Regions from separate parts of the Streptomyces sp. NPDC002265 genome, predicted to be linked through region 1. Evidence: riboswitches for the same ligand, from Rfam matches in the RefSeq annotation. Region 1 holds a riboswitch; the other holds the start of a gene.
The links. Region 1 has a riboswitch for glycine ahead of gcvT (glycine cleavage system aminomethyltransferase GcvT). Riboswitches for the same ligand answer to the same signal wherever they lie in the genome.
Positions count from the first base shown of each region.

Region 2: another riboswitch for glycine. It lies ahead of gcvP (aminomethyl-transferring glycine dehydrogenase); the one in region 1 lies ahead of gcvT (glycine cleavage system aminomethyltransferase GcvT).

Region 1 covers NZ_JBEOWS010000007.1:48,181-58,384, reverse strand. Annotated here, with positions in the region: gene ABT085_RS02540 (L-serine ammonia-lyase) at 1-458, opposite strand, end outside; gene glyA (serine hydroxymethyltransferase) at 545-1,807, opposite strand; gene gcvH (glycine cleavage system protein GcvH) at 1,822-2,199, opposite strand; gene gcvT (glycine cleavage system aminomethyltransferase GcvT) at 2,308-3,426, opposite strand; glycine riboswitch at 3,500-3,607, opposite strand; glycine riboswitch at 3,608-3,708, opposite strand; gene ABT085_RS02520 (AAA family ATPase) at 3,959-4,633, shown strand; gene ABT085_RS02515 (enhanced serine sensitivity protein SseB) at 4,732-5,535, shown strand; gene ABT085_RS02510 (enhanced serine sensitivity protein SseB C-terminal domain-containing protein) at 5,731-6,519, shown strand; gene ABT085_RS02505 (ABC transporter permease) at 6,841-7,848, shown strand; gene ABT085_RS02500 (ABC transporter substrate-binding protein) at 7,917-9,716, shown strand; gene ABT085_RS02495 (ABC transporter permease subunit) at 9,827-10,204, shown strand, end outside.
Region 2 covers NZ_JBEOWS010000247.1:146-10,349, forward strand. Annotated here, with positions in the region: gene gcvP (aminomethyl-transferring glycine dehydrogenase) at 1-2,831, opposite strand, end outside; glycine riboswitch at 3,012-3,107, opposite strand; gene ABT085_RS32460 (PRC-barrel domain-containing protein) at 3,223-3,594, shown strand; gene ABT085_RS32465 (DNA polymerase IV) at 3,844-5,295, opposite strand; gene ABT085_RS32470 (MerR family transcriptional regulator) at 5,353-5,997, opposite strand; gene ABT085_RS32475 (bifunctional nuclease family protein) at 6,236-6,709, opposite strand; gene ftsR (transcriptional regulator FtsR) at 6,806-7,543, opposite strand; gene ABT085_RS32485 (zinc-ribbon and FHA domain-containing protein) at 7,587-8,489, opposite strand; gene ABT085_RS32490 (DUF881 domain-containing protein) at 8,551-9,354, opposite strand; gene ABT085_RS32495 (small basic family protein) at 9,969-10,204, opposite strand, start outside.

The sequences.
Region 1 (10,204 bases):
ACGAAACCGCCGCCGACCGAGTAGTACGTCTTCGTCAGCAGCTCGGCGCCCGAGGCGTCGTACGCCCACAGCGTCATGCCGTTCGCGTGGTACGCGAGGGTCTCGCGGCGGTGCAGGACCAGATCGTCGTCGAAGGAGAACGGGATCTCGTGCTCACCGAGCAGCCGGAGCCGTCCCGCCTCCTTGATCTCCTCCACCCGGGCGTCGGCCCGCTCCACGTCCACCGTGCGCGGCGAGTCGCCCTCCAGGCCGAGCAGCACCGCCTTCGGGGTGCCGTGGCCGTGGCCGGTCGCGCCGAGCGAGCCGTACAGCTCGGCGCGTACGGACGCGACGGAGCTCAGCAGGCCGTCGCCGCGCAGTCTGCGGGCGAACATGCCTGCCGCGCGCATCGGGCCGACCGTGTGGGAGCTGGACGGGCCGATGCCGATCGAGAACAGGTCGAAGACCGAGACGGCCACGGTGACTCCTCAGAACGGGGGTGGAACATGGGGTGGGGCACCGCGCTCACCTCTTCAGTGTGCGCGCGGTGCCCCGTATTGCGGTACTACTGCCCCAGGGCGGGGTACAGCGGGTGCTTGGCGGCCAGGGCCTCGACCCGGGCCTTCAGCGACGCGGCGTCGTACGACGGCTTGAGCGTCTCGGCGATCACGTCCGCGACCTCGGTGAAGTCCTCGGCCGTGAAGCCGCGGGTGGCGAGCGCGGGCGTGCCGATGCGCAGACCCGACGTCACCATCGGCGGCCGCGGGTCGTTCGGGACCGCGTTCCGGTTGACCGTGATGCCGACCTCGTGCAGCCGGTCCTCGGCCTGCTGGCCGTCCAGCTCGGACTCGCGCAGGTCGACCAGGATCAGGTGGACGTCCGTACCGCCCGACAGGACGTTCACGCCGGCCGCACGGGCGTCCGGCGCGGTGAGGCGCTCGGCCAGGATGCGCGCTCCGTCCACCGTACGACGCTGGCGCTCCTTGAAGTCCTCGCTCGCGGCGACCTTGAAGGAGACCGCCTTGGCCGCGATCACGTGCTCCAGCGGACCGCCCTGGAAGCCCGGGAAGACCGAGGAGTTCAGCTTCTTCGCGAACTCCTTCTTCGCCAGGATGATGCCGCCGCGGGGGCCGCCGAGGGTCTTGTGCGTGGTGGAGGTGACCACGTCCGCGAACGGGACCGGGTTCGGGTGCAGACCCGCCGCGACCAGGCCCGCGAAGTGCGCCATGTCGACCCACAGGTAGGCCTCGACCTCGTCCGCGATCCGGCGGAACTCGGCGAAGTCCAGCTGCCGCGGGTACGCCGACCAGCCCGCGATGATCACCTTGGGGCGGTGCTCCTTGGCGAGCCGCTCGACCTCGGCCATGTCGACCAGGCCGGCCTCGTCCACGTGGTACGCGACCACGTCGAACTGCTTGCCGGAGAAGTTCAGCCGCATCCCGTGGGTCAGGTGACCGCCGTGGGCCAGGTCCAGGCCGAGGATGGTGTCGCCCGGCTGGGCCAGCGCGAACAGAGCGGCCTGGTTGGCGGAGGCGCCCGAGTGGGGCTGCACGTTGGCGTACTCGGCGCCGAACAGCTCCTTGACCCGGTCGATGGCGATCTGCTCGGCGACGTCGACGTGCTCGCAGCCGCCGTAGTAGCGGCGGCCCGGGTAGCCCTCGGCGTACTTGTTGGTCAGGACCGAGCCCTGTGCCTCCATCACCGCGACCGGCGCGAAGTTCTCGGAGGCGATCATCTCCAGGGTGGACTGCTGGCGGCGCAGCTCGGCGTCGACCGCGGCGGCGATGTCCGGGTCGAGCTCGTGCAGGGGCGTGTTCAGAAGCGACATGTGTCCGGGACTCCTCAGCCGGCGGAAAAGGCGGTGTACTCGTCGGCGGAGAGCAGCTCGGCGGGCTCGCCCGTGACGCGCACCTTGAACAGCCAGCCGCCCTCGAAGGGGGCCGAGTTCACCAGCGACGGGTCGTTCACCACGTCCTCGTTGACCTCGGTGATCTCGCCGTCGACGGGGGAGTACAGGTCGCTGACCGACTTGGTCGACTCCAGCTCGCCGCAGGTCTCGCCCGCGGCCACCGTGTCACCGACCTCCGGGAGCTGTACGAAGACGACATCGCCGAGCGCGTTGGCCGCGTGCTCCGTGATGCCGACCGTCGAGACGCCGTCCTCGGCGCCCGACAGCCACTCGTGCTCCTTGCTGTAGCGCAGCTGCTGGGGGTTGCTCATGGCCTGAATTCTCCTGTACGCAGGGAAGTGCTGCTGAATGGGGGACAACGGGAACCGCCGCTGAGCAGCGGAAAGTGCGCGGTGTCACATGTGGACCGCGCCCAGTGTCTACTTCTGGCGCTTGTAGAAGGGCAGAGCCACGACCTCGTACGGCTCGTGAGTGCCCCGGATGTCCACGCCGACTCCCGGCGCGCCCGGCACCGCGTGTGCCGCGTCGACGTACGCCATGGCGATCGGCTTGCCCAGCGTGGGGGACGGCGCGCCCGAGGTGACCTCGCCGATCACCTCGCCGCCGACGACGACCGCGAAGCCGGCGCGCGGGATGCGGCGGCCCTCGGCGACCAGGCCGACCAGGACGCGCGGCGGGTTGTCCTGGGCGCGGGCGGCCGCCTCGGTCAGCGCCTCGCGGCCCACGAAGTCACCCTCCTTCTCGAACTTCACGACCCGGCCGAGACCGGCGTCGAAGGGCGTCAGGGAGGTGGTCAGCTCGTGCCCGTACAGCGGCATGCCCGCCTCCAGGCGCAGCGTGTCCCGGCAGGACAGACCGCACGGGACCAGCCCGACGGGCGCGCCCGCCTCGGTCAGCGCCTGCCACAGCCGCTCCGCGTCGGCCGGGGCCACGAACAGCTCGAAGCCGTCCTCGCCGGTGTAGCCGGTGCGCGCGATCAGCGCGGGGACGCCCGCGACGGTGCCGGGCAGGCCCGCGTAGTACTTCAGGCCGTCGAGGTCGGCGTCGGTGAGCGACTTGAGGATGCCGGGGGACTCCGGGCCCTGCACGGCGATCAGCGCGTAGGCGTCGCGGTCGTCGCGGACCTCGGCGTCGAAGCCGGCCGCCCGCTCCACCAGCGCGTCGAGCACGACCTGCGCGTTGGAGGCGTTGGCGACGACCATGTACTCGGTCTCGGCCAGCCGGTAGACGATCAGGTCGTCCAGGATGCCGCCGTCGGCCTGGCAGATCATGGTGTAGCGGGCGCGGCCGACGCCGACGGAGGCGATGTTGCCGACCAGGGCGTGGTTCAGCAGCTGCGCGGCCTGCGGGCCGGTCACCGTGATCTCACCCATGTGCGAGAGGTCGAACAGACCGGCCTTCGTGCGCACCGCGGTGTGCTCGTCGCGCTCGGAGCCGTAGCGCAGGGGCATGTCCCAGCCGGCGAAGTCGGTCATGGTCGCGCCGAGCGAACGGTGCAGGGCGTCGAGCGCGGTGTGACGGGGTGGCGTGCTGCTCATCGGACGGTCGTCTCCCAATGCGATGGGTCCCCCGCGCGGGAGCGAATCCGAGCACGGGGAAGGGCGAGGTCGTTCCTCCCCATCTGTCATCGGAACCTGAGAGGTTCGTCGTGACCACTCGGGGACACGACTTGCACCTTGGGTGGGACCGCTGTCACAGCGGTCCGCTTTTCAGATGTGCCTCGCCCACGCGGTAACGGTGCCTGAGAGATTCAAGGGAGGGACTTGCTCCTTCGGCGCCCCGGGCAGCACGGCTGCCGGGAACTCTCCCGCGCGGATTCAAACGGCCGGTATGCAGTTGGCGCGCACATCATTGCACGCCTCGTCGCGCCGGGGGCAGGCCCTCCTCGCCTCCCCGGGGCACGGGCCCGCCGTGCTCGCGCCCCGGGGGTGCGCCCGGCGCGCCCGGCCGGGGGCGGGCCGCCGCTGTCACCGGCTTGTGGCGGAACGAGCACGAAATCCCGAAGCGCCACGCATTACCTTCTCTTTACGCTCAGTGGGGAAAGGACTTACCTGACCCCAGGGGAGGACGATCACGGTGAACAGGATCACGGCGTATGTGGCCGGCTCGGCCACCGCACTGCCCGAGCAGAGCGCTGCCCCGGCGGTCGAGACGCGCGCCCCGCGGCCCGCACCGGTCGTCCGCGATCTGCGCGAGCGCTCCGGGCACAGCCCGCACGGCCTGGTCTTCGGCCCCCACGACCTGGTCGTGGTCACCGGCCTGCCCGGCAGCGGCAAGTCCACGCTGATGCGGCGGGCGGTACGGGGGGTCGGCGTCGACTCCCAGGACACCCGCGACCGCTGGGACGGCCGGACGCCGCGCTTCCTGCCGTACGCCGTCTACCGCCCGCTCGTCCGCCTCGCCCACTACGCCGGGCTGCACAGGGCGCTGCGCGCGGGCGGGGGAGTCGTCGTGCACGACTGCGGCACCCAGGCCTGGGTGCGCGACTGGCTGGCCCGCGCGGCCCGCCGCCGGGGCGGCACCCTGCACCTGCTGCTGCTCGACGTCACCCCGTCCGCGGCACTGGCCGGGCAGCGCGACCGGGGCCGCGGTGTGTCGCGCTACGCCTTCCTGCGCCACCGCCGCGCGGCCGCCCGGCTGCTGCGCGCCGTGGAGCGGGGCGAACTGCCCCGGGGCTGTGCCTCGGCGGTCCTGCTGGACCGGGACGCGGCGGACGTCCTGCGCCGGATCGACTTCGCCCCCTGACCGGTTCCGCCGCCGATCCGTCCCGGGGACGATCCCGCGCGGGCCCGTACCGGTTAGCCTTTCAGCCACAGCAGCGGTTCCCAGCAGGCGGTAGAGAGATGGACTTCCCGGCGGACCTTCCCGCGGACCTTCCCGCGGGCTTCCCCGCACAGGCGCACCCCCATCCGCACGGCGGATGGCCCGGCAACGAACTGGAGGAGGTGCTCTCCGCCTCGGTCGGCGTCCCGACGGCCGGCGGCCGGATCGTCGAGGTCCTCGGCCGCAGCTTCGTCTGGGTGCCGCTGCCCAACGGCGGCGGCCCGCACAGCGGCCCCCTCGACCTGCCCACACTGGAGATCGAGGGCCAGGTGTACGTGCCGGTCTTCAGCTCCGAGGAGCAGTTCCGCCAGGTCGTCGGCACGCACATGTCGTACACCGTCGCGCCGGCCGTGGAGTTCGCCCGCGGGCTGCCGCCGCAGGCCGGCCTCATCGTGAACCCCGACGGCGTGGTGGGCATCCCGCTGCCGCCGCCGGCCGTGGCGGAGCTGTGCCGCAGCGGGCGGACCCCGCTGGACGGGTTCGCGAGCGGCGGCCGGGTGCGGCTGTTCGAGCCGGACTGGCAGGACGACCCGGTGGACTTCCTCGCCGCGGCATCGGCCGAGTTCGCGGAGACCGGGGTCGTGCTGACGGCCCGCCGCGCCCTGGCCGAGGTCGAGACCGGCGAGCCCGTGCTGTTCGTCGGGGTCGAGCTGTCCCGGTGGGAGGGCGACCTGCGGGTCCTGCCGATGGACGCGCTCGGCCGGGCGCTGGCCCGGGCCGCCGTCCGCTGGCCGGTCAACCTCGTCCTGCTCGACGTGGTCGAGGACCCGGTGACGGAGTGGATGCGGGAGCGGGTGCGCCCGTTCTACCAGCGCGGCCACTGACGGCGGACGCGGACACCGGCGACCGGACAGCGGTTGTCGGCCACCGGACACCGGCGACCGGCCACCGGCCCCGGTGTCCCCCGGCCGCCCCGGCCGCTCGGCAACAACCTCCGAACTCCTGGGCGGCTGTTGCCGACTCCGCCGCCTAAGGTGGTTTCATATCCAGGGCCACGTTTCTCGAAGGGGCGGTAAAGGGTGAGCGCGAGCGGCACTGCCGCGACCGGGCAGGTCGAGCACATGCTGCGCCAGGTCACGCCCGGGCGTTACGACGCCTACGAGGCGCTGCTGCGTGCGCTCGCGACCCCGTCCTCCGGCCAGGTCTGGATGCTGCTGTGGCACGGCCAGGCCGGCTCGCCCGACGCCCAGTACGGGAACATGGAGGTCGACGGCTACGGCTACGCGCCGTGCGTCACCTCCGCCCAGGAGCTCTCGGCCAGTGGCTGGAACCGTTCGTACGAGGTCGTGGACGGCCTCGACGTCGCCCGCACCCTCTACCCCGACCACTTCGGCCTCTGGCTGAACCCGCACGCCCCCGGCGGCGGGCTCGGCATCCCCTGGCTCGACCTGCGGCGGATCGCCACGGGTCTGGAGCGTCAGCCGGCCGGTCCGCTGCGGCTGTCGGAGCCGGGCATCGAGATCCCGCAGTTCTACGCCCTGCTCGCGCAGAACGCCCACCGCACCCCCGCGGTGCGCGCGCTGCGCCGCGCCTGGGTGCAGCCGACGCTCGGGGCTCCGTACCTGGTCATCGGTCTCGACGTGTACGACACCTCGCCGGCCGCCGTCGACTCGGTGCGGGCGATGATGCAGCAGTCCATCGGCGCGGTGCCGGACGGGCTGCCGGTGTCCACGGTGGCGATGTCCGACGAGCACGACCCGGTCGTGATGTGGATGCGGGCGGGCGCGCGCCCCTTCTACGACCGTGAGGCCCACGTGCAGGCACCGGCGGGCGGGTACGGATACCCGCCCGCACCCGGACGTTACTGACGGGCTGTCATCTCAAGGCCGCGGCGGCGCGCAGCGGAAGAGCCTCGTCTGCGCGCGTAGATCGGGGCGTAAAAGCGTGAAGTGTCCTAATTTTCAGAACTCGTCCGTGTCCGACCCCCGTTACCCACTGTCCGGATAACGGAACCCTCTTGGTGGCATCACGTTTACGCATCCATTAGCCGCCAAGTCTGGCGACCGATCGCCCAGGCATTGAAGACTCCCAGACCAGGGGAGTTTCGCCCCTGTGTACGACGGACTGATCACGCCGCTACCGCGGCAAGTGTGGGCCGGCTACCGCCGGTTGAGAGGGGTCCCTGCCAGATGACGGCACCATTGCACGAGCCGACCGCGGATGCGGCCCCGAGCGCGGCCGAAGAAGCGGCGGTCGCCACCGCCGACGCCAAGGCCGTACAGGGTCGTTCCCTGGGCCGGATCGCCTGGGAGCGCCTCAAGCGGGACAAGCTCGCTCTGACGGGCGGCATCGTGGTGCTCGTGCTCATCGCGATAGCCCTGCTCGCTCCGGTGATCACGAGCCTGGTCGGGCAGGACCCCGACGCGTACCACGAGAACCTGATCGACCCGCTGTTCGGCACGCCCACCGGCTCCCTCGGCGGCCTGAGCGGCGACCACCTGCTGGGCGTCGAGCCGGTCAACGGCCGCGACATCTTCGCCCGCATCCTGTACGGCGCCCAGATCTCGCTCCTGGTGGGCTTCCTGTCGGCCGTCGTGGCCGTCGTCCTCGGCACCGTCCTCGGCATCCTCGCCGGTTTCTTCGGCGGCTGGGTCGACTCGCTCATCAGCCGGGTCATGGACGGTCTGCTGGCCTTCCCGCAGCTGCTCTTCATCATCGCCCTGGTCTCGGTCATGCCGAACGACATGCTGGGCCTGCACGGCACCGGCGTGCGCGTCTTCGTGATGATCCTGGTCATCGGCTTCTTCGGCTGGCCCTACATCGGCCGCGTGGTGCGCGGCCAGACCCTCTCGCTGCGTGAGCGCGAGTACGTCGAGGCCGCCCGCTCGCTGGGTGCCGGCCAGCTCTACATCCTGTTCAAGGAACTGCTGCCCAACCTGGTCGCGCCGATCATCGTGTACACGACGATGATGATCCCCACGAACATCCTCACCGAGGCCGCGCTCAGCTTCCTGGGCGTGGGCGTGAAGCCGCCCACGGCCTCCTGGGGCCAGATGCTCTCGAACGCGATCGACTACTACGACTCGGACCCCATGTACATGGTCGTGCCCGGCGTAGCGATCTTCATCACCGTTCTGGCCTTCAACCTCTTCGGCGACGGCGTGCGTGACGCGCTGGACCCGAAGGCCTCCCGCTGAACCGCCGTACCCCAAGCGTCCCGTGGCCTCACACGGGGTCTCTCATCAAATCCGGAGGATCCGAGATCGTGACTACCCAACGCACCTCAGGGCGGCGTAAGCAGGCGCTGGCCGCTGCTGCCGCGGTCGCCGCGCTGCTGACCACGGCGGCGTGCGGCGGCGGTGGCGGTACTGACGACAACGGTGGCTCGAAGAACGGCGCTGCCGGCTTCGACGCCGCGAACAACAAGGTCGCTCAGGCCTCGCTCGCCAAGAAGGGCGGCACGCTGAAGTTCGGTGGAGCCCAGGACGCCGACTCGTGGGACACCACGCGTGGCTACTACGGCTTCATGTGGAACTTCGCGCGCTACTACAGCCGCCAGCTCGTCACGGGCAAGACGGAGCCCGGCAAGGCCGGCGCCGAGGTCACCCCGGACCTCGCCACGGGCCTCGCCAAGGTCACGGACGCCGGCAAGACCTACACCTACACGCTGCGTGACGGCGTGAAGTGGGAGGACGGCAAGCCGATCACCTCCAAGGACATCAAGTACGGCATCGAGCGCGTGTGGGCGCAGGACGTGCTGTCCGGCGGCCCCGTGTACCTGAAGGACGTCCTGGACCCGAAGGGTGCCTACAAGGGCCCCTACAAGGACACGTCCGCGGACAAGCTCGGTCTGAAGGCGATCGACACGCCGGACGACAAGACCATCGTCTTCCACCTGCCGGTGGCGAACTCGGACTTCGAGGAGATGCTGGCCCTGGTCTCGGCCTCCCCGGTCCGCCAGGACATGGACACCAAGTCCAAGTACGGCCTGCACCCGTTCTCCTCGGGCCCGTACAAGTTCGAGTCCTACGCGCCGGGCAAGGACCTGACCCTGGTCCGCAACACCTCCTGGGACCAGGCCTCGGACCCGATCCGCAAGGCCTACCCGGACAAGATCTCGGTCAAGTTCTTCTCGAACGCCAACGACCTGGACCAGCGTCTGATCAGCGGTGACCTGGACCTGGACATCAACCAGACCGGCATGTCGCCGCAGGGCCGCACCACCGCCCTGAAGCAGCACAAGGACAACCTGGACAACCCGGTCTCCGGCTACGTCCGTTACGCGGTCTTCCCGCAGAGCGTGAAGCCGTTCGACAACGCCGAGTGCCGCAAGGCCGTCATCTACGGCGCCGACCACGTCTCGCTGCAGACCGCGCGCGGCGGCCCGGTCGCCGGTGGCGACATCGGCACCAACATGCTCCCGCCGTCCGTCGCGGGCGCCGAGGGCCAGAGCTACGACCCGTACGAGCTCAACGGTGCGAACAAGAACGGCAACGAGGCCAAGGCCAAGGAGGCCCTGAAGGCCTGCGGCAAGCCGAACGGCTTCTCCACCACCATCGCGGTGCGTAACAACAAGCCGGTCGAGGTGGCCACCGCCCAGTCGCTCCAGGCGTCGCTGAAGAAGATCGGCATCAACGCCGAGATCGACCAGTACGACGGCTCGCAGACCACCGGTATCATCGGCAGCCCCGCCAACGTGGCCAAGAAGGGCTACGGCATCATCATCATGGGCTGGGGTCCCGACTTCCCGTCCGTCCAGGGCTTCGGTCTGCCGCTGTGGGACAGCAAGTACATCCTCGACAGCGGTAACTCGAACTACGCGCTGATCAAGGACAAGGCCATCGACGGCCTGTTCGACCAGTACGTCACCACGCTGGACGACGCCGGCAAGACCAAGATCTCGACCGAGATCAACCACAAGGTCATGGAGGGCGCGTACTACCTGCCCTTCGTGTTCGAGAAGTTCATCAACTGGCGCGGTAGCAACCTGGCGAACGTGTACACCACCGACGGTTACAGCGGTATGTACGACTTCGTCAACCTCGGCCTGAAGTCCACGAAGTAAACCCGGCACACCCGCCGAACGGCACGAAAGGCAGGTGAAGGCCGGCGCGGCGTGATCGCGGGCCACCGGACGACCTCCGGTGGCCCGCGGTCCGCAGCGGGCCGAGAGCTGTGCTCGCTTACCTCATCAGGCGGCTCTTCGCCGCCGCAGTGATGCTCGTGGTCATCATCATGGTGGTCTTCGGCATCTTCTTCCTTGTCCCCAAGTGGGCAGGCGTCGACGTCGCCACGAGCTTCGTGGGCAAGCAGGCGGACCCCGCGGCCGTCGAAGCCGTGCGGGTGAAGCTGGGCCTGGACGACCCGATCTACCTTCAGGTCTGGGAGTTCTTCAAGGGCATCTTCACCGGTCGCACCTACGCGGCCGGCGGCGATGTCACCCACTGCGCCGCCCCGTGCTTCGGCTACTCCTTCCGCAGCGAGCAGGCCGTCTGGCCGGTGCTCACCGACCGCTTCCCGGTGACCCTGGGTCTCGCGCTCGGTGCCGCCGTC
Region 2 (10,204 bases), on a different contig from region 1:
AAGGCCTGGTCGATACGGCGCACCGGCGGCCAGTACTTGTCGGCGGCCGAGACACCGGCCGGGAAGACGGCCTCCTCGCGGCTGTAGGCGTGCTCCCACTCCCCGCCGAGCGCGGCGGCGGTGTGCGGGGCGTTGCTCAGCGGGTTGTCGCCGGCCGGCCAGTCGCCCGCGCCGACCTTCTCGATCTCCGCGCGGATGGCGATCATCGCGTCGCAGAAACGGTCCAGCTCGATCAGGTCCTCGGACTCGGTCGGCTCGATCATCAGCGTCCCGGCCACCGGGAACGACATCGTCGGCGCGTGGAAGCCGTAGTCGATCAGCCGCTTGGCGACGTCGTCGACGCTCACGCCGGTCGCCTTGGTCAGCGGCCGCAGGTCGATGATGCATTCGTGCGCGACCAGACCGCCGGGGCCCGTGTAGAGCACCGGGTAGTGCGGCTCCAGGCGCTTGGCGATGTAGTTGGCGGAGAGCACCGCCACCTGCGTGGCCCGCTTGAGCCCCTCGCCGCCCATCAGACGGACGTACGCCCACGAGATCGGCAGGATGCCCGCGGAACCCCACGGGGCCGCCGAGATCGGGCCGACACCGGTCTCCGGACCGGCCGCGGGCTGCATCGGGTGGTTGGGCAGGTACGGCGCGAGGTGCGACCGCACGGCCACGGGGCCGACGCCGGGACCGCCGCCGCCGTGCGGGATGCAGAACGTCTTGTGCAGGTTCAGGTGCGAGACGTCGCCGCCGAAGTGCCCCGGCTTGGCGAGCCCCACGAGCGCGTTGAGGTTGGCCCCGTCCACGTAGACCTGGCCGCCCGCCTCGTGCACCTGAGCGCAGATGTCGGCGACATGCTCCTCGAACACGCCGTGCGTCGAGGGGTACGTGATCATCAGCACCGACAGCTGCTCACGGTGCTGCTCGATCTTCGCCCGGAGGTCCTCGACGTCGATCTCGCCGTCCTCGGCGGTCTTCACGACGACGACCTTCATACCGGCCATGACCGCACTGGCGGCGTTGGTGCCGTGCGCGGAGGACGGGATCAGGCAGACGGTCCGCTGGTCGTCACCGTTGGCCCGGTGGTAGCCGCGCACCGCGAGCAGACCGGCCAGCTCACCCTGCGAACCGGCGTTGGGCTGGAGGGACACCTTGTCGTAGCCGGTGACCTCGGCGAGCCGCTCCTCCAGCTCACGGATGAGCGTGAGGTAGCCCTGCGCCTGGTCGGCGGGCGCGAAGGGGTGCAGCTGGCCGAACTCGGGCCAGGTGACCGGCTCCATCTCGGTGGTCGCGTTCAGCTTCATGGTGCAGGAGCCCAGCGGGATCATGCCCCGGTCGAGCGCGTAGTCGCGGTCGGAGAGCTTGCGCAGGTAGCGGAGCATCGCGGTCTCCGAGCGGTGCTGGTGGAAGACCGGGTGGGTCAGGTAGACGTCGGTGCGCTGCAGCGCGGCCGGCAGGGTCTCCTCGGTGACCGCGTCCAGCGCCTCGATGTCGGCCTCGACCCCGAACGCCGTCCACACGGCGGCGAGCTGCGCGCGCGTGGTGGTCTCGTCGCAGGACATGGACACCCGGTCGGCGTCGACGAGGTGCAGGTTGACCCCGCGCTCGCGCGCGGCCGCCACGGTCTCGGCGGCCCGGCCCGGGACCCGCGCGGTGAGCGTGTCGAAGAACGCGCCGTGCACGACCTCGACACCGCCGGCGGTGAGGCCCGCGGCGAGGAGCGTGGCGTAGCGGTGGGTGCGGCCGGCGATCGCCTTCAGGCCGTCGGGCCCGTGGTAGACCGCGTACATGCCCGCCATCACGGCGAGCAGCACCTGCGCGGTGCAGATGTTGCTGGTCGCCTTCTCCCGGCGGATGTGCTGCTCACGGGTCTGAAGAGCGAGGCGGTAGGCCCGGTTGCCGTCGGCGTCGACGGAGACGCCCACGAGACGGCCGGGCAGGCTGCGCGCGAACTTCTCGTGCACCGCCATGTAGCCGGCGTGGGGTCCGCCGAAGCCCATCGGCACGCCGAAGCGCTGGGTGGTGCCGACCGCGATGTCCGCGCCCAGCTCGCCGGGCGAGGTGAGCAGCGTCAGCGCGAGCAGGTCGGCGGCGACCGTGACCAGCGCGCCCAGCTCGTGGGCCTGGTCGATGACCGGCTTGAGGTCACGCACGGCACCGGAGGCGCCCGGGTACTGGAGGAGGACACCGTTGATCTCGCGCTCGGCGATCTCGGCCGGGATGCCGTCGCTGAGGTCGGCGACGACCACCTCGACGCCGGTCGGCTCGGCGCGGGTCTCGATCACGGCGATGGTCTGCGGCAGCGCGTCCGCGTCGACCAGGAACAGGCCCTTCTTGTTCTTGCCCATGCGCAGGGACAGCGCCATCGCCTCGGCGGCGGCCGTGCCCTCGTCGAGCAGCGAGGCGCCCGAGGTCGGCAGCCCGGTGAGTTCGGCGACCGTCGTCTGGAAGTTCAGCAGCGCTTCCAGGCGGCCCTGCGAGATCTCCGGCTGGTACGGCGTGTACGCCGTGTACCAGGCCGGGTTCTCCATCACGTTGCGCAGGATGACGGGCGGCGTGAAGGTCCCGTAGTAGCCGAGGCCGATCATCGAGCCGAGGACCTGGTTGCGGTCGGCCAGGGAGCGCAGCTCGGCCAGCACCTCGGCCTCGGTGCGCGCGCCCGGCAGGTCCAGGGCGTCGGCGTTCTTGATCACATCCGGTACCGCGGCTGCCGTGAGGTCGTCCAGCGAGCCGTACCCGACCTGGGCGAGCATCTTGGCCCGTGCCTCGAGGTCGGGCCCGATGTGGCGCTGCTCGAACGGGATTCCCTGTTCGAGCTCGGAGAGCGGAATACGGTGGGCGGTCATTGCGGAGGCCTCCTGGTCTGACGCGACCTGCGAGGGGCACCCTGGCGCGGGTACCCGGACGGCCTCCCCCTCTGTCATCTCAACCTGAGAGCTTCACCGGATCGCCCGGAATGGGGTCACCGGCTTTCACCGTCGGTGAGGACGCGGGTCGTCGACACCCGTCCTGCTTTCCAGAGTGACCTCGTCCGTGCGGTACGTGTGCCTGAGAGATTCCGGGGAGGATTTGCTCCTTCGGCGCCTCCGGTGATGTCCGGAGGACTCTCCCGCACGGGGTCAGCAGCCGCTTGCCAGAGTACCAGCGACCTCAACACGGGAGTCTTCGAGTGGCCACCTTCCTGAATGTGCTCTTTTGTAGTGCTTACGGATGAGTTTGCGACCTGGAGGAGGGACCGTGCAGACCGATGTCGATCCGCGCAACCTGATCGGCCGCAAGGCGTTCGACCGCAACGGCACAAAGATCGGAACCGTCGACGAGGTGTACCTCGACGACGCCACCGGTGTACCGGAGTGGGCAGCCATACGTACCGGTCTGTTCTCGAGGGACGCTTTCGTCCCGCTCGAGCCCAGCGAACTGGTCGAGGGCGCACTGCGCGTCCCGTTCGACCGCACTCTGATCAAGGACGCCCCCGACTTCGGCGTCGGCCGTCACCTCTCCCCCGAACAGGAACTCCAGCTCTACCACCACTACGGCCTCGACATCGCAGCCCCGCCTCCCTTCCCGGACCACGACTTCGGCAAGCTGGCCGGCCCGGACGAGTCCTGACGCCGGCGCCCGCACCCGCCGGCCCACGGTGGCCCTGGAGAGCTGCCGCGGCCAGGCCCGGCACGCCCGCCGGAGACAGTTGGTCCCCTCGCCGACCTGCCTGGTCACCGTCGACGGCGATCGGGGTGCACCGGATGCCCGGTGACGGAGATCGCACCGCACCGGCACGCCCCGAGCCTCCCTCCGGTCCGTGACGTTCCGGACAGCCGGGGCTCCGTCCCGTCACCCGTCAGGTCTCCGAGCCCGCCGTCAGCCGGCCGCGTGCTCCGCAGCGCTCGACGGCTCCTCGGCCGGCGGTTCCCCCTCGGCCGCCGCATCCTCCTCCTCGGCGCCGCGGACCGCTCCCGGATCCTCGGCCTCCACCGGTCTTCGCCGCACCAGTGGCAGTGGATCCGCCGGTTCCAGGTCGGGGTCGTCGATCCGGAAGGTCCGCACCCGGCCGGGAGCCGAGTCGGGCGTCTCGAACCGTACGGTGACCCGGCCGAGACCGCTGCCCTGCACCCACCCGGGCCCGTGCTCGGCATGCCGTACGTCGTGTCCGGCCGGCCAGTGCCGCTCGACCGGCTCCGGCGGCTGCGGTACGGACTCGTCCGCTGCCGCCTCCTGCTCCACGGCGCCCGCCTGTTCGCCGGCCGCCTGCGCGAACAGATCCTCCTGCGTGTAGTCGGCCAGCCCCGTCACGCCCACCCCGAGCAGCCGTACACCGCCCGTGGTGTCCACGGAGTCGAGCAGCCTGGCCGCCGCCTCCCGCACGACGGCCGGATCGTCGGTGGGGCCGCGCAGCGTCTCGGACCGGGTCAGGGTGGAGAAGTCGTACCGCCGCACCTTCAGCACGATCGTCCGCCCGGACAGGCCCGCCCCGCGCAGCCGCCCCACGCACCGGTCGGCCAGCCGCGCCACCTCGAACCCCACCCTGAGCCGGTCGTGGATGTCGACGTCGTACGTGTCCTCGACCGACACCGACTTGGCCTCCCGCTCGGCCACCACGGGCCGGTCGTCGCGCGCCAGCGCCATCGCGTGCAGCGCGTGGCCGTGCGCCTTGCCCAGCAGCCGGACGAGCTCGTCCTCACCGGCCCCGGCGATCTCGTCGACCGTGGTGATCCCGGCCCGCCGCAGATGGTCGCCGGTGGCCGGACCGACGCCCGGCAGGGTCCGCACCGACATGGGCCCGAGCAGCGCCCGCTCGGTGCCCGGCTCGATCAGCACCAGACCGTCCGGCTTGGCCTGCTCGGAGGCGATCTTCGCCAGCATCTTCGACGCGGCCAGCCCCACGGACCCCGTGAGCCCCGTCACCGCCCGGATGTCGGCACGCAGTTTCACCCCCGCCGAGCGGGCCGACCCGGCGTCCCAGGCCGCTCCCCCGGCCTCCAGGTCCACGAACGCCTCGTCCAGGCTCAACGGCTCCACCAGCGGCGACAGACCCCGCAGCAGCGCCATCACCTGCTCGCTGATCGAACGGTAGAACCCGAATCGGGGCACGAGATAGGCCGCGTTCGGCACCAGCCGTCGGGCCTGGGCCATGGGCATCGCCGAGTTCACGCCGAAGACCCGTGCCTCGTACGAAGCGGTCGCCACCACCCCGCGCGGTCCCAGCCCGCCCACGACGACGGCCTTTCCCCGCAGGCTCGGCTTGGACGCCTGCTCCGCCGAGGCGAAGAAGGCATCCATGTCGAGATGCAGGATCGTGGGCGCGGTTCTCACATCTCCGATGCTGCCCTACGCCACTGACATTGCCCTCGCGCGGCGCCGGGGCGGACCTCAGACGGCCCGGTTGCGCCGCCGCGCCAGCTCGTCGGCCGGGTTGGGTCCGACCAGGGTCTCCCCGGTGTCGATCCGCTCCCCGTGCAGCTGTGACAGGGCGCTCTCCACATCCCGCCACACCACGCCCACGGCGATCCCGAAGACGCCCTGCCCGCCCTGGAGCAGCGCGTGCACCTCGTCGGGCGAGGTGCACTCGTACACCGTGGCGCCGTCGCTCATCAGCGTCATGCGCTCCAGGTCGCTGAAGCCCCGCTCCTTCAGGTGCCGCACGGCGGTACGGATGTTCTGCAACGACACCCCGGTGTCGAGGAACCGCTTGACGATCTTCAGGACGACCACGTCGCGGAAGCTGTACAGCCGCTGTGTCCCGGACCCGTGGGCAGGCCGCACGCTCGGTTCGACCAGGCCGGTACGGGCCCAGTAGTCGAGCTGCCGGTAGGTGATACCGGCGGCCGCGCAGGCCGTCGGGCCCCGGTAGCCGATCTGCTCGGACGCCATGGACGTCGCCCCTCCGCTGCTCGGCACTGCCGAAGGTCGGTGCGGAGCATGGTCGGCCGCGTTGCCGTGAAGCGGGTACGGACCGCTCGCCCCGAAACCGCGTCCCGGGGCACCCCCAGCCATACCGCCGCCGCTGCTGCTCACGCCGACCTCCGTCCTTGACCTGCCTCCTCGACGGTAGGCAGTCACCAGGGGTGCGTCAACGATCGCCACACTCGGCACGCCGAGTGATAATCACCCTAGGAGTGGTTTCCCGTACCCCACCGCGGGGAAAGGCTAGCCGAATGCTCTCGGAGGGAGCCGCAGGACGCACTCACTGGCCGCTGGCAATTGCCGCCGCCGCGGCGCGCCACCCGGGCCGGGCGACGCGCCCGCGCAGCGCCTACTGGCTGCTGCTGCCGAAGTCCTCGGGTGAGATCTGGTCGAGGAACTCGCGGAACTTCTCCACCTCGTCCTCCTGCTCGTCCGGGATCGCGATCCCCGCGTCGTCCAGGACCGTGTCGCTGCCGTAGATCGGCGTCCCGGTACGCAGTGCCAGCGCTATGGCATCGGACGGCCGGGCACTGACCTCCACCCCGCTCGCGAACACCAGCTCCGCGTAGAAGACGCCCTCACGCAGGTCCGTGATGCGCACTTCGGTCAGCTCCTGGCCGACGGCTTCCAGCACGTCCTTGAACAGGTCGTGGGTCAGCGGTCGCGCGGGGGCCATGCCCTGCTGGGCGAAAGCGATCGCCGTCGCCTCCCCCGGCCCGATCCAGATAGGGAGGTAACGGTCGCCTCCCACTTCGCGCAGGAGCACGATCGGTTGGTTGGAGGGCATTTCGACCCGGACACCTACGACATCGAGCTCGTTCACACAGCAACCCTAGGCCGTGCCCGGGATGTTTGGGTAGTCGGGCCGGGAACGGGCGCCCGATCACGCCGTCCGGCAGACCCCGGGGCCGCCCTGCTCTCAGGGCAGCCGCACCCCGAGAGCGGTCTGTACCAGCGCCGCGTGCAGCTTCACCGTGAGCCCCGCGAGCTCCTTGGTACGGTCCTCGGCGTGTGCCCTGGTCTGCGGGTTGCGATGCCGCTTGAGCGGGGCCACCACCTGGTCCACCAGGCCGGCCTCGCGGTCGGCGGCGGCCTTCATGAGCCGCAGGTGGCGCGGTTCGATCCCGAATCGCCCCAGCTCGATGACGAGCGAGGCGACCGTGACCGCCTCGGCGTCGTACACGCCGCCCTCCAGCGGGGTGATCAGGCCGTAGGACTGCCACTCCTCGAGCTCGCGCTCGCCGACCTCCGCGGCGGCGAGCAACTCGGCCCGCCCGATCCGGGACGCGGTGGAGCCGTCGGAGACCTCCGGGACGGCCTCGCCCTCCCGCTGGCGCCCCAGCGCGGGCAGCCGTACGGCCTCCCCGCGCTCCATGGCGTCCAGGTGCTCCCGGATCACCTTGAGCGGCAGATAGTGGTCGCGCTGCATCCTCAGGACGTGACCGAGACGCTCGACATCCTTGATGCTGAACTTGCGATACCCCGAAGGGGTGCGCTGCGGCTCGATGAGGCCCTCGGACTCCAGGAATCGGATCTTGGAGATGGTGACCTCGGGGAACTCCTCGCGCAGCGTGTTCAGCACCGAGCCGATACTCATCAGCCCACTGTCCGCCGCGGCGGTGCCGTGCCCGGCACCGCCGCCCGGTGTTCGAAGCATGGACCTTCCCTGGGGGTCCCCCCGGACACAGTCCGGGGGAGGGTCAGTAGCCTCGCTGGCTCGCGTAGAAGACCAGCCGGTACTTGCCGATCTGCACCTCGTCGCCGTTGGCCAGAGGGACCTCGTCGATCCGCTCGCGGTTGACGTACGTGCCGTTGAGGCTGCCCACGTCGGCGACCGTGAACGAGCCGTCCTGGCCACGCCGGAACTCCACATGCCGACGCGAGACCGTCACGTCGTCGAGGAAGATGTCGCTCTGCGGGTGCCGCCCGGCCGTGGTCAGCTCGCCGTCCAGGAGGAAGCGGCTGCCCGAGTTCGGGCCCCGGCGCACCACCAGGAGCGCGGAACCCAGCGGCAGCGCGTCGACGGCCGCCTGCGCCTCGGGCGACAGCGTCGGCACCGACGTCTGGCCGGTGACCTCGGCGTCGTAGGCCTCGATCCCCGAGATCGAGATCGTCGACGTCGTCTCGGACGCCCGCTCGGGCGTCAGACCGGGGCGCAGCGGTGCGCCACAGTTGGAACAGAAGCGGCTGTTCTCGCCGTTGCGGTGACCGCACCTCGTACACACCAGGGCCGACACGGAAAACCCTCCACCCGAACTTGAGGTTGACGGTTGCCCGAAACCTATGCCGCCGGACTGGGCAGGGTCAACTGACGCCGCGCCCTGACCCCCGGAGAGGTCACCACCCGGACCAGCCACCTGGTCCCGGAACAACGGCCGCTGGCCGTCCGCGTCGGGCTGTGCGCGATGACGAGCGGTCGCGTTGTCGTTACCCTCTCGAGCACTCTTGCCGAACAACTTCGCAAACAACTTCACGGGCGATTCCCCTTGACCGAAACAGACCCGCCCGTGGGGCAGGACGAACCCTGACTCAATACACCGGTCGACCCGGACATCTTCACAACGTCCGTATCCACCAGACAGTTTCCACCACGCACCACCCATTCGGTGCGCCGACCCCCCGCAACCTCATGCCCTGGGGCGACGACCCCCATGCACCCCCGGTTCACTGGGAGGACGACCGAGCGTAGTCAGGCCGCTCCGCCGCCCGCAAGGCGTTCACGACGATCTTGCCCGAACGCTCGACGGTCACCGTGGCCTGCTCCTTCTCCAGTGTCTGCACCACGCCTCCAGGGATGTTGAGCGCCGGCTCGAGATCCTGCGGCTTGCCGATGACACTGAAACGATAGGGAGCGTTGATCTTGTTCCCGTCGACGCTCACACTCTTCCCGGACTCTGTCAGGTACGTGCTTGCGACCACGCGCACCCCGTTCACCTGGATCGCCTCCGCGCCGGCCGCGCGCAGTTCCTGGATCGCGTCGAGCAGCATGTCCGCCTGGACCGTCCCCTTCGTGTCCTCGACCGTCATCGTGATGCCGGGCCCCTGCGCGGCCACCGTGCCCGCGAGGATGCCTAGTTGCCGTTCCTTCTCGAGTGTCTGCTTACGGGCTTCCTCGGCCGCGTCGGAGCTGTTCTCCAACTCGTCGCGCTGCTTCTCGAGACCTTGCTTCTCGTCCTCAAGACGCTGAGTACGGTCATCCAGTTCATCGAGGATCCGAACAAGATCTTCCTGGCGTGCGCCGCGCAGCGCGCTGTCGCTGTCGCTGTTCGACGCCACCTGCACGGCCAGCCCGAAGCCGAGGCCGAACAGCAGGACGGCCACGATGAGTTGGGCCCGCGACAGACGCGGCGGCCACAGCCCCTGCACCAGCCGCTGCCGACCGGACTGCACGGGCTCGGCCGCCGTGTCGGCCGGCTGCTCGGCCTGGGCAGGCTGCGGGGGCACCTCGTCGGGCAGTTCCCTGCGCAGCCCGTGCTCGGGCTGGGACCACTCCGGCTGGGGACGGGGCGGCTCGGGCTGCGGCCTCGGCCGCTCCGGCTGCGGCCGGGACCACTCCGGCTGGGACTGGGGCCGCTGCACCAAGGGGCGTTCGGGCTCGGGCCTGCGCAGCTCCGGCCGCTGCTGCGCGGGCTGCGACCGCTCGGGCTCAGGCTCGACCCGCCGCTGCTCCGGCCGGCGCCAGTCCGGCCGGGACCGCTCCGACTCGAGCGGCTCCGGTCGACGTGGCTCGGGCTGAGGCCGCTGAGGCTCAAGATCGGGGCGTCGCTGCTCAGGCTGCCGCCGCTCCACCTCGGACCGAAGCCGGCGCAACCGCTCAAGCTCGGGCCGACGCGGCTCCGGCCGCTGCTCCGCGGGCTGCGACCGCTCGGGCTCAGGCTCGACCCGCCGCTGCTCCGGCTCGCGCCGCTCGGTCCCAGGCTCCGGCCGCCGCTGCTCAGGCTGGGCCCGCTCAGGCTCGGGCTCGGGCCGGCGCTCCTCGGACTCGGGTCGTTCCGGCTCGGGCTCGGGTCGTTCCGGCTCGGGCCGCGCGGGCTCGGGCCGGCGCGGCTCAGGCTGTTCGTCCTGGTTGCTCATCGTCGGTCTCACGCCCGGAACACGTGCCGACGGATGGCCGCGGCGTTGGAGAAGATGCGGATGCCGAGGACGACCACGACACCCGTGGACAGCTGGGCACCCACACCCAGCTTGTCGCCCAGGAAGACGATCAGCGCCGCCACGACCACGTTCGACAGGAACGACACGACGAACACCTTGTCGTCGAAGATCCCGTCGAGCATGGCTCGCAGACCGCCGAAGACGGCGTCGAGAGCCGCCACGA